One region of the Alicyclobacillus sp. SO9 genome, then DNA from elsewhere that is predicted to be linked to it. Evidence: riboswitches for the same ligand, from Rfam matches in the RefSeq annotation. Region 1 holds a riboswitch; each other region holds the start of a gene.
The links. A riboswitch is a leader RNA that binds a small molecule or an ion and turns the genes downstream of it on or off. The one in region 1 is predicted to bind cyclic di-GMP.

Region 1 (3,167 bases):
ACTGACTCACTTGGGCAATATTTGGGCTGATGACTTTCTTGATGGTGCACCTAAATACCTAGGATTATTTCAATCCGTTTGATTAAAGCTACTACGTGTCATGCAACCAAAAAAGCAGGTCTGGATGACCTGCTTTCATAGTTCCTGTGCCGACTATCAAACACTATGCACTGTGATGTACGTTAGTAAGTGAATTCTCCAATTAGTACGGTTAAGGATTCCGCATGCTGAGTGATGTGCTCGATGCCTGCGGCAGCTTCCTCCATTGTTGCCGATTGTTCCTCTGTTGCCGCTGCTACCTCTTCTGTACTGCGCGAGAAACCTTCAGCAATTGTCAATACTTCTGCTACCGACTTATTGACGTTTGTAGCACTTGCAGCTAGTTCGGTGATTTCACTCAAAGCTTCTTCAATCTGGTGATGAACCCCATCGACGTGAATTGCAATTTCGTTAAACGAAACTGCAGAGGTGTCCATGGTTTCTAGCCCAGTGTCCATAGTTTTTTTACTGTTGTGCATTTGCGTTAAAACACTGCTCATTTCCGCCTGAATGTGCTGTGCTATTTTTTGAATTTGCAAGGCTGCATCTTTGGAGTTCTGTGACATCTTACGCATTTCGTTTGCCACTACTGCAAAACTGCGACCGTTCTCTCCTGCCCTCGCAGCTTCAACAGATGCATTTAAGGCCAGAAGGTTGCTTTGATCTGCGATGCCGCTGATGAGATTGACAATGGAATTGATTTGTTCCACTTGTCCTCCCAAAGAGTCGACTTGTTCACTCAGTGTGTTAATGGAATTGGCAGCCGTTGTGATTTGTGTAGAGGTCTCCTTAATAGCCTTGTGACCGCGCTCGACGGTGGATTTGGAGCCGGCGGACGAAGTCGACACTTGCTCGGCATTCCTACGAAGTGTTTGAATATGCTCGTTCATACTTGTAACCATATTCATGGCGTCTTGTGTTGCTTTTTGTTGCGAGGCTGCGCCGGAAGAGATACCTTGAGTTCGCTCAGCAATTTGAACAGAAATACTGGTTACTTCTCCTGATGTAGCAACAAGTTCCTGTGAAGTTGCTGCCATTTGGTCGGTGCTGTCCGAAATGGTTCTGACGATGTTTTGAATGCTTCCAATCATCTCATTGAAAGAATCCGCCAATTGACCAAATTCATCTCTGGAACGAATTTGCAGTCTTTTTGTTAAATCCCCCGAGTTTTGTGCAATTCGTTTCATTTCTGAAGTTATCATTCGGACAGGTCGCAGCGTAGCTCTGAGAGTAAAAATCGCCAAGAGTACACTTAACAGCAAGGCTGCTGCAATGACAATTAACGAGATAAAAAGTGCCCTGACGTAGACGTTGTGCGCGTGACTTACAGTTTGGTTCGCGGCATGCGTTTCAAAGGCAATGAGCTTGTTGAGATCAGACAGCGTTTGACTGACGCTCTTCGTCGACGTCAGCTTGACTGAACTTTTGGCCCTAAGATTGCTGAAGTCATTGTAAATCGCTACGGTAGAATTACTTAAGTCGTTGGCAAAAGTGCTCCACTGGCGCTGGTCTGTGCTCGCTATACTTGTCTTAGAGAGTACCCCTAGATTCTTATCAATTTGGGTCTCTATTTTCTGGATATCTGACTGGTAGTTCACCTGTTGACTCACAGAACTAGTCAGTTTAATTTGATACAGATCCAACTGTATGTTTCGCAGCCTGTCTTGTATTTGCGTTAATGATTCAAGCGGTGCGAGACGACTTGCTACGATAGAATGAGTCATTTGTTGGGTCATCCTGAGATTGATAATTCCGATGCCCCCAAGACCAATAAGCACAACGTTTAACGCAATAAAAGAATAAATCAGTTTTTGCGCAAGAGATAATCCGCCGCGGGCGTAGAAAAAGCCCAAAATCCTTCGAAGTCTGGCCATTAAGAGACGTCCCCCTACAGTATCGTGATGGTGACAAGCAACGTGTGAACTCTTCGGTATGCAACAAAACGGGTGCAAATTGCAAAACAAAAAAGCGCCTTCATAGGCGCCACACGCAAATCTTGCGGCAGCCTGGCTATCATAGGTCAGAGTCCCTTAGATCCAATGGCTTTGCGGCCCAATGTTTCCATTGGTGTGCCTATGTAACATAAAAGTCTAAATAACATCATGAGATAAATGTCGATACTTGTCTAGTGGCAATGGTGTGAAAAATTGCTAACGCGAACGTTCATTACAACGATGTAGTTGTGGTTCCATTCGCTTCTATTATGCTCGGTGTAATCAAATATAAATCTACATATTGATTAAAATGTGATAAGATATGATTATAATTGGAAACTTGGAGGTCTCAATCATGTACCCGGCTGAGCGACAGCGAAAATTGGTGGATTTACTCGCGCAAAAGGGATTCATTTCCATTCAGGACCTTGCCGATGCATTAAGCGTTTCAGAAATAACGATTCGTCGAGACTTGAATCGGCTGCACCGGCAAGGAGTTGTGGAAAAGGTTGTTGGCGGGGGACAAATCAGCAAGAGTGCTGCAGAACCGACGTTTATGAACAAGCGCGTGCTGCAGCGGGCAGAGAAAGCCGCTATTGCCAGTGAAGTACTGACGCTGATAGAGCCAGGAATGACAATTGGTTTGTCTGCAGGTACAACAACGTGGACCGTAGCGCAAAAATTAAAATCAAATCATCACAGCCTGGATGATCTCACCTTTGTGACCAACTCTACAAACGTTGCAACAGTATTAAAACAGAACGGATGGAACGATATTCACCTAACAGGTGGTCAGTTTCGCACTCCTTCAGACGCTTTGGTCGGGCCCCTGGCGGAAGAAAGTGCAAGAAAGTTGCATACAGATTTGCTGTGTCTCGGGGTTCACGGGATTGATGCAGGATTTGGCTTAAGTACGCCCAACCTGCAGGAATCTGCTATCAATCGGATACTGATGGAGAACACGGAGAGAGTTGTATTAGCCTTCGATCACACAAAATGGGGTATTCGTGCATTGGCGCACCAAGCAAATCTAGATGAGGTGGATGCAATCGTGACAAATGAGACGGAAAACAGTGACGCAGATTGGGATGCACTTCGTCAAACAGGCATTGACCTACACCTGGTTCATCCGCAAACGGAAGACTAAGTCGAGGAGGAAGATGAGATGGCAGAATTGAGATTTAACCCGCTGCT
Region 2 (3,167 bases), 2.5 Mb from region 1:
CCTTGAACTTCGGCGACAGACAGATGGTTATTCATCCAACGCTGTTGTGGGACAATGACGAGGCAGTACTTGTCGACACTGGCTTTCCCGGGATGTTGTCTGACATCAAGACGGAGATGGACCAGGCCGGAGTGCCTTTTGACCGACTGAGAAAAATCATTTTGACACATCAGGATTACGACCACATTGGCGGATTGCCTGACATTATCAATGCGTTGGACCATACGGTAGAAGTGTGTGCACATAAGGACGATGCGCCTTATATTGAGGGAGAAAGACTTTTAATCAAGCACGACCCGTCCCGTGGTACACCTCCTCAAGCTAAGGTAAATACCTTACTTCAGGATGGAGAACTACTCTCTCTGCTGGGCGGGTTGCAAGTTATCTTTAGTCCAGGGCATACGCCTGGACACATAAGTCTGTATCACCCAGAGAGCAAGACCTTGATTACAGGGGATGCTATTGTTTCCGAAGAAGGAAAGTTGTTGGGTCCCAACGAAAAGTTTACACCAGATATGTCTCTGGCCTGGAAATCGATTGCAAAGTTCACAGCATTTAACGTGGAAACAGCCTTGTGTTATCACGGCGGCGTGTGTAATGAGGATGTTAATAAACAGTTTGCTGACCTTGCACAGGCGCATAGTTAATCTCGTTTACGCAGCCGGAAACACTCAGTACAGTCACAGTACCACGGAACTTATATCGTTTCGTGGTACAATTTTGAACGGAGAAAATACTATTGCAAGGGTGGACGCATTTGATAAAAACCGTGTTTTTTGATATCGATGGTACCCTGGTAAACTGGCAAGGGAACCTGTTGCAAAGCACGAAGAGAGCCGTTTTGCAGTTAAGAGAGAATGGCGTTACTCCTGTCATTGCATCCGCCCGTCCTGCTTTTAACATTTACGGATTGATGCAGGAACTTGGAATTGCTTCGTATGTAGCCCTTAACGGCAGCTTAGTGGTATACGAGAACGAGACGATTTATCGAAGTGTGATTCAGTCGTCAACTGTGGATGCGATACGTAAGTTAGTGCTGCAACAGAGTGATTCATTGGTGACTTGTACATCAGATGGTTTCGAAATTGCCAGTCGTGACAGAACGGACATATTGGAAAATTACATGCGCAAATGGGATATGAGCAAGGAGTGTGCCGGCGGTTGCGAAGGGGACGTTCTGCAGCTCGAAGTGATGTGTTCTTCAGAGGGAATTCGTCTGTATACAGAGGGAAACCGACTTGATTTTTATCCGTGGGGGTCTAGAGAAGATGCTTTCAACGCCGTGAACAGGGGAATTTCAAAGGCCTCAGGGATAGAAAAGCTGCTGGCCGTTCTCCATCAGGACAGGTCGGAAGCTGCTGCATTTGGCGACGGCATCAATGACATTGAAATGATGTCAGCAGTGGGTATCGGCGTAGCCATGGGAAATGCGGTCGATGAATTGAAGCACAGGGCCAGTTTTGTAACATTGGATGTAAATGAGGGCGGTATAGCTCACGCACTTGAGAAACTGGGACTTATATAGGTCTGAAGCCAAGTGTGTCCAACAGAGTTGCATGGAAAATACCTGTCGTAGTATTTTGTTAAATTTTCTAGTAAGATGAACACATTAAGAGGAACAGATAGAACGAGCAAACACACCGAAAGGTATGGACGCAAAGCCACGGGTCTACAGGTATCACTGCCCAGGACAGCCGGGTTGCTCCCCTTACACAAGCCAACGGATAAATATCCGTGAAGAAAATTCCTAAAAGACATTCGTTCCTTAGTCGTGATGAACTCACGCTTATAGTACTATAAATAGCACAGTCTAACTCTCTTTCCCGATTATGTTTGTGACGATACCAGAGTCATAAGTGACCGATGGGATACGCCTGTTTGTCGGCTTTTTACGGACAACGAAGAGATGCAGTGCATAAGTTAACGCAGTAATTCAAGTGAAAGGTAGATGATGAGCATTCAAGGGAACCTAAATAATTGGAAACGGCAGATTGCTCCTTTCGAGCAGTGTCATCGTGGAAAGAGCTTGTGGCAACTTGCAACGACAATTATTCCCTTTTTTCTGTTATGGTACCTTGCCTTTGAGAGCCTAGCTGTCTCCACCGTTCTCGCATTATTGCTTACGATTCCAACTGCGGGATTTGCTGTGAGGACGTTCATTATTTTTCATGACTGCTGCCATGGAGCCTTTTTTAAGACAAGAAGAGCCAATGCGGTTGTAGGAATCTTAACGGGACTTGTTGTGATGTTTCCATTTTACCGTTGGAAACGTGAGCATTCAATTCATCATGCCACCAGCGGGAACTTGACGAGAAAGGGAGTCGGGGATATTTGGACACTCACAGTGGATGAATACGCTGCGGCTTCTCCGCGGCGTCGGTTGGCTTACCGGCTCTATAGAAATCCCCTGATTCTCTTTGGTTTGGGCCCCTTCTACATGCTGTTAGTTAACTATCGATTTAACAAAAGGAATGCAGGGGTAAAAGAGAGAGTAAATACCTATGCTACAAATGCGGTACTGCTACTCATCATTGCCATCCTTGGCTCCGTATTAGGATGGAATCGGTTTTTAATTGTGGAAGGGCCTGTTTTGTATCTCTCAGGTATGCTAGGAATTTGGTTGTTTTATGTTCAGCATCAGTTTGAAACAACGTACTTTGAACAAGAAGACAATTGGAGCTTTTTTCAAGCAGCGATGCACGGAAGTTCCTTTTACGATTTGCCTAAAGTATTGAACTGGATAACTGGAAACATAGGTTACCACCATATCCACCACTTGAGTTCACGGATACCTAATTATAATCTTCAGGATTTGTATCGAAGTGACACAGCGTTTCAACAGGTTCCACGTGTCGGGATAAGATTGAGTTTTAGAGCTTTGGGATATCGGTTATGGGATGAAAAAAAGAAGCAGTTTATTAATTTTAAGAATGTTAATAAATTGTTAAAGGAGTAAAATAGTATACATGCAATTGTTTATGCTCGATATTATATCGAGCTTTTTTTGAATCCATATTAATGAGGAGGAGCTCCTACCATGACCGTGTATGATTTCGCCGCCAACCGGATTGACGGAAGTGAGCAGTCCCTAGCCGACTATAGTGGAAAAGTCTTACTGATTGTAAACACAGCCAGCAAATGTGGGTTCACCCCGCAATACGAAGGGC
Region 3 (3,167 bases), 2.3 Mb from region 1:
ACTTTCGCATGTTGCGTCACGCCATGACAATCCTTCAACAAATGAACGGTCAATTTTAAGACTGTCGATTTCAAAGCTGTTCAACAGTGAAAGCGATGAGTATCCAGTTCCAAAATCGTCGAATATGATTTTCACTCCCATTCGCGCCAAATACCGAATGTTTTTGGCAGCAACTTCGATATTCGTCATAAACGCCGTCTCTGTTATCTCTAACTCCAGCAACTGCGGTTGGACCCTATATCGTTGGAGTGCTTCTCCGACAAAGTCTGCGAAAGCAGGCTGTACAAACTGATGAGCCGAGACATTTACCGCAATGGGAACATCCCTGGCACCTTGAATGTCCCAATCTTGCAACTGTTTTAGCACCGTTTCCAGAACCCATTGACCAATAACATCAATGAGCCCCATATCTTCGGCAACCTTTACGAAATCGTCTGGCGAAACCATCCCTCGAGTTGGATGAAACCAGCGCAAGAGTGCTTCTGCCCCTGTAATTCGGTAGCTGCCAAGGTCGACTTTGGGTTGATATTCAATCACAAACTCCTCGTGCTCAAAAGCGTGTCGAATGTCATGTTCGAGTATCAGCCGGTCTTCAAACTTGTCATTCATTCTCAATGCATAAATGCTGATGGCGTTACGACCCTTTGCTTTCGCATCATACATCGCTGAATCCGCATTCTTTAAAAGGTCTTTAAGAGTCAGTCCATGTTTCGGATACAAAGCGATGCCAACGCTAATGGTAAGGCTGAACTCGTGCTCTCCCACGGCGACAGTTTCTTGCACAGACTGAAGAATTTCTTCACCGAGTAGCCACAGTTCTTCTCTGCTGCAGTCGTCGCACACCACAATAGTAAACTCGTCTCCTCCTGTCCGACTCACCACGTCGTCCGCTCCTACACACTCTATCAGGCGATTCGCAATCACTTTAATGATTTGGTCGCCTACGTCATGACCAAACGTATCGTTAATCCATTTAAAACGATCAATATCGAGCATCATCACGGCACACAGTTTGTCAGGAGTTGACGACACGAGGCTCGTAAAGGTGTCTTCAACTACGCGACGGTTTGGGAGATTTGTAAGGGGATCACGGTAAGCCAATCGGCTAATTTCTTCCGCTGCCAACCACTGCCGTATTGCAAGTTCAGCCAATTGACTGTACGTGTCGTAGAGGTCAATTTCAGTTTGCGTTGGTGGACTGGCAAAAACATTGTGAATATCAATGTTGCCTATGGTTGCGCCGGAAGAGGAAAGGAGACTTTTGGACCACAAATTATTGTTTATACGATTGCGCGATCCAACGTAAAAGTGATGATTCCCCGATTCCACAAAAATTCTGCATCGGCGGTGCGGGCTTTTTGATTCAATCTGGGAAACAATCTCAGTCAACGTTTCTCTCACTTCAGTACCCTGAGCAATCAGGTTGAGAACTGCATTTTGACCTCTCAGCAAGTCTTCCGCATATCGAGTGGCTTGTTCTGCCCTTTTCCTTTCCGTAATATCTCGAATAAAGAGCTGTACAGCCGGATGTCCGTCATACCGGATACCCACACCCATTCCCTCAACCGTCAAAATGCGGCCTTGAAAGGAAATGACGTGTTCCATCAACTCAATTGTATTTCCTTCTTTCGCCATGGCATGATCCGATCGGTAAATCAGTTGCTCCCGTTCGTTTGGATCAACGAGATCGAAAATAGAGTATCCCAGCAAATCACGAGCTTCAGGTACACCCAGCAGTGTTACGGCAGCGGGATTCGCATAGATAATCTCTCCATTAACATGTACAACAATGGCCTGGGGAGAAAGTTCCACCAAGTTCCGATACCAGTCTTCAGACTGGTATAGTCTTGCCTCACGGTGCTCGCTGCCTTCTCTCATCCGCTTCACCCTTATACCCTTCATCTGAAAAAAAGTCCTAACAAAATGCAAATGGACGGTGCAGTCGGTTGCGCCGTCGATTTAATAAAGCAATTTATTCAAATCGGCAACCAAGCAGTCATAGACCAAGGCGGATCCTTAGACTTTGGCTTTGCGCCCCAACATTTCTAATTGGTTTGCCTTTTCCAATTTTTCGTATCATCTATAAATCATAGTATAACCTAAAAGAAGCCGACGCGATATTAAAGTATCACATCGGCTTCTTTAAGATACTTTTTGTATATGCGCAAACAATAGTAGATTGTCCATATTCCCGCACTCATTCCTTGTAGCTTTTCGCATATTCTGTCAATTTCTTTTGAATGGCTCCAAAAATCGTGCTTTCAGGGCAGGGTGACGTACCGGCAGTATATCCTGTCAGGAGTTCGATGCCTTCTCTCACGTTTTTCACAGGCCAAATATGAAAGGAGCCGTTTCGAAGCGCAGCAGCCACTTCAGGAGAGAGAAACAAGTTTGCTACGTTTTGTTGGGGTATCATCACACCTTGATTGCCAGTCAATCCTTGTGCCTCGCAAACGTAAAAGAATCCCTCAATCTTATCGTTCACCCCCCCAATGGGCTGAATGTCCCCGAATTGGTCCACGGACCCGGTAACAGCAATCCCTTGATTAATCGGCACATTGGCTAATGAGGACAACAGTGCATAGAGTTCGGTGCTAGACGCGCTGTCTCCGTCAATCATGGAATATGTCTGTTCAAAGACAAGTGTCGCCGATATGGACAGGGGATACTCCTGGGCAAATTCTCCGGATAGATACCCGCTTAAGATAAGCAAACCCTTATCGTGAATGTGCCCGCTCATGGCCGTTTCCCGCTCTACATTCACTACTCCACGCTTACCAATTGACGTGCGGGCCGTGATTCGATGGGGCTGTCCAAACAAGAAGTCACCAGCGTCGAGAATAGCCAGTCCATTAATCTGTCCAACCCTTTCTCCTGATGTGGCCACTTTAATAGTGCCGTTCAACAACAACTCCAATACTTTTTCTCGAATCAGATCTGACCTCTTTCTTTTTTCCGAAATAGCAGTTTCAATATGACTGGCCCCTACTATTTGTTTCTGCGCCTCTACAGCGTGATAGTTAGCCTCCGTGAGTACTTCTATGACAGGATTAAATCGGGTTGACAACTTATGTTGATTTCCCGCTTGTCGTGAACTAAAGTCAACAATTTTCGCTACCGCCTCAGCCGAGAAGGGTAAGAGTCGATTACTGCGGGCGTAGGTAGCG
Region 4 (3,167 bases), 2.2 Mb from region 1:
TTTGAGACATTCGATTGGCGCTAATAAATACGCCCCGATATCTACTGCAACAATCGAGAAACGACGTACATCCCTTCAGAGTTCTCACTACAAATATGTTGAAAAATTCCTAAAAGCGGAATATCTTTGGATTCCGACTGCATATGTTTGGAATTGTTTCACAAATCATTCACTTTGGAGGGGAATTAATGATTCGAAAGACACTTGTTCAGGCTGCGATGACGACTGCTGTAGCTGGGGCCCTATGTATTCCTGTCACCACGTTTGCGGCAACAGAGGGAACCCATTACACTCATCCGGGCGTCGTCATTAAAAACACACCAATGAGGCGTGTACCCACCAACATTCGAACCCCAAACCTCGCAAGAAGGGTCCATAATCTTGGTTGGGCAGCATCCAACTGGTCAGGCTACGCAATTTCCGGGAGCACCTACAATGACATCACCGGTAATTGGACGGTTCCTACAGTCAAGAGATCCAGCGGTAACACGTACTCGTCATCCTGGATTGGCATCGATGGTTTCAACAACAGCAACTTGATACAAACAGGGACTGAACAGGATTATGTCAATGGTCATGCTCAATACGACGCATGGTGGGAGATTTTGCCGGCGGCGGAGACGGTTATTCCAACAATGGCTGTCAGCCCTGGCGACCACATGAGTGCGCATATTCACAATAACGGGAATGGGACTTGGACCATAACCCTAAAAGACTTGACCCAAGGTGAATCGTTTAGCACAACACAATCGTATTCAGGACCTGGTTCCTCCGCAGAATGGATTCAGGAGGCACCACAAATCAATGGCTCCATCGCGACCTTGGCCAACTACGGTGCCACAACATTCGATCCTGGCACGGTGAACGGTGGAAACCCCAGGCTCACTTCCTCCGATGGAGGCTATATGATTCAAAACGGTTCAGTGGTGTCGGATCCGTCTAACCCGGATTCCGACACGGATGGATTTAATGTCATCTTTGGATCAACGCAGCCAAGTGCTCCCCTATCTTAATTTGTATCAAGGTTCTATTTGAGACAGTAAAACTCCCCTGCGCAATACCGCGCAGGGGAGAATGGTAAGAGCTACAGCATGTGTCACTCTTGTGACTTTTATCGCAGATAAATCTTCTATTGTAAAAACCAAACAAATCTGTTTTGACAATCTGTAGTATTGCTTTCAGTATGTCAATGAAATTATTAAATATGTAAAGGGCATACCAACGGAAACGTTGGGGCGCAAAGCTGAGGGTCTACGGAATGGAAACCAATGGGAAACCCATTCTATGACAGTCTGGCCGCGATTGTAATGGGAGCGCCCTGCCTGGGGGTGCTTTTTTATTGCCGCTGTGTCGAGAATGGCGGGGAAAAAACTCCAGATGGAAACGACGTTTAAATAGAGATGAGGAGAAGGTTTATGACACTGACGCTTCGCAAAAAAATCATTGGCAGCTTCTTAATCGTAGCTATATTAAGTGGAATCATAGGCGTTATCTCTGTTTACTACAACCACAAGTTAGATGGATCATACTCAAACATTACAAATCGCGCTTCTGTCATATTGAACAATGCTACCAGAATGGAATACCTGTCTGAGCATGAAGTCAGTTTACTTAGAGAACACTTTGCAACGAATGCCCCCGATGATCAAAAGGGGATTCATAGCACCGCGCAACAATTAAGCCAGTTAGTAAAGAAAACGTTGCTCCTGAATCCAACGAAAACGAGTGTCACAAAACTAAATAAACTGGCAACAATGAACCAGAAATTTGTTGCTGAGTCGGACAACGTCTTTCAAATGTCCAACTCAAAATCTGCATTACAATATACGATAAAAAACAACCTATTCGAATACGGTGTAAACATGCGAAATGTTGCAGCCAGTGTAGCAAAAACCACTCAAGCGAACTTGAGCCATGCCAAATTGGTAAACCATCAGATATCCCGGAAAACGAATATTGTCGTTATATCTCTTACTATAGTTTTGTTTCTGATAGCTATTGCAGCCGGTGTGATTACGTCCACATTAATTACAACGCCGTTGCTCGCATTAATGAGAGAAACTGAAATAATGGCTGCAGGCGATTTGACACGTGATGATGTGATGATTAAGTCCAAGGATGAAGTGGGCTCTTTAGCACAAGCATTTAATAGAATGAAAAACAATTTAAGATCCATCATACAGAGCGTAAGTGAGTCCTCACAGCAGGTAGCTGCATCCGCGGAAGAACTTTCGGCAAGCTCTGATGAAACCAGTAAAGCAACAGAGCAGATCGCCGCTACCATCCAACAAGCTGCCGACGGTACTCAAAAACAGTCGCTGAACCTTGAAGAGGGAAAGCAATCTATTCTAGAAATGACGAACGGGATTCAGCACATTGCTGAAAACACGAACAATGTAGCCATATCAGCCGAGGATGCGAACCGCAAGTCTGTGACCGGAAATGAAGCCATTCAAACCGCTGTACAACAAATGAGCTCGATTCAAAATACCGTAACAGATTTGTCCAGCGTGGTGCAGCAGTTAGGTTCGAAATCTCAGGTAATTGGTGAAATAACTGATGCCATTACCAGTATTGCCAGTCAAACTAATTTATTAGCGTTAAATGCTGCTATTGAAGCTGCTAGAGCAGGAGAAAGCGGTCGAGGATTTGCCGTAGTAGCAGATGAAGTAAGAAAATTAGCTGAAGAATCATCTAAATCTGCAGAACAAATTGCGGCATTGATTAGGCAAATCCAAGATGGAACGAGTCAAGCGGTGTCCGTCACCGCAGCAACAGCTAGCCAGGTATCCCATGGTCTTAAGGCTGTCAATCAAGCAGGAGTATCATTCGAGGATATTGGATTCGCAGTGAGCTCAGTGAGTGAGCAAATTCAGAATGTATCGGCCGCAACCCAACAACTTTCCGCTGGGGCCGTTCAACTCAATGATGCTGTTTCGGAGATTGCTCAAATATCCGAGGTAACTGCTTCCGGTATGCAGACAGCGTCTGCGTCTACTGAAGAACAACTCGCCGCTGCTGAAGAGATTGGTGCTTCCGCATCTTCGCTTAGAGATATGGCAGAGCAGCTACAAGAATTGATTGGGCAATTTCGTATTTGAGAACGTATTAGAGAACGTATTAGAGAACGTATTAGAGAACGTATTAGAGAACTATCCACTCAGAAT

Region 2: it holds a riboswitch for cyclic di-GMP, as region 1 does, so the genes downstream of both, GI364_RS06305 (fatty acid desaturase) here and GI364_RS18615 (methyl-accepting chemotaxis protein) in region 1, are expected to answer to the same signal.
Region 3: it holds a riboswitch for cyclic di-GMP, as region 1 does, so the genes downstream of both, GI364_RS04845 (putative bifunctional diguanylate cyclase/phosphodiesterase) here and GI364_RS18615 (methyl-accepting chemotaxis protein) in region 1, are expected to answer to the same signal.
Region 4: it holds a riboswitch for cyclic di-GMP, as region 1 does, so the genes downstream of both, GI364_RS04460 (methyl-accepting chemotaxis protein) here and GI364_RS18615 (methyl-accepting chemotaxis protein) in region 1, are expected to answer to the same signal.

The regions. Positions count from the first base shown of each region.
Region 1 is NZ_CP066339.1:3,961,194-3,964,360, reverse strand. It holds gene GI364_RS18615 (methyl-accepting chemotaxis protein) at 183-1,913, opposite strand; cyclic di-GMP riboswitch class I at 2,037-2,123, opposite strand; gene GI364_RS18610 (DeoR/GlpR family DNA-binding transcription regulator) at 2,329-3,120, shown strand; gene galT (galactose-1-phosphate uridylyltransferase) at 3,139-3,167, shown strand, end outside.
Region 2 is NZ_CP066339.1:1,426,365-1,429,531, forward strand. It holds gene GI364_RS06295 (MBL fold metallo-hydrolase) at 1-647, shown strand, start outside; gene GI364_RS06300 (Cof-type HAD-IIB family hydrolase) at 758-1,525, shown strand; cyclic di-GMP riboswitch class I at 1,621-1,707, shown strand; gene GI364_RS06305 (fatty acid desaturase) at 1,952-2,956, shown strand; gene GI364_RS06310 (glutathione peroxidase) at 3,038-3,167, shown strand, end outside.
Region 3 is NZ_CP066339.1:1,083,133-1,086,299, reverse strand. It holds gene GI364_RS04845 (putative bifunctional diguanylate cyclase/phosphodiesterase) at 1-1,878, opposite strand, end outside; cyclic di-GMP riboswitch class I at 1,981-2,069, opposite strand; gene GI364_RS04840 (Lon protease family protein) at 2,198-3,167, opposite strand, start outside.
Region 4 is NZ_CP066339.1:999,677-1,002,843, forward strand. It holds gene GI364_RS04455 (G1 family glutamic endopeptidase) at 324-1,013, shown strand; cyclic di-GMP riboswitch class I at 1,203-1,304, shown strand; gene GI364_RS04460 (methyl-accepting chemotaxis protein) at 1,416-3,101, shown strand.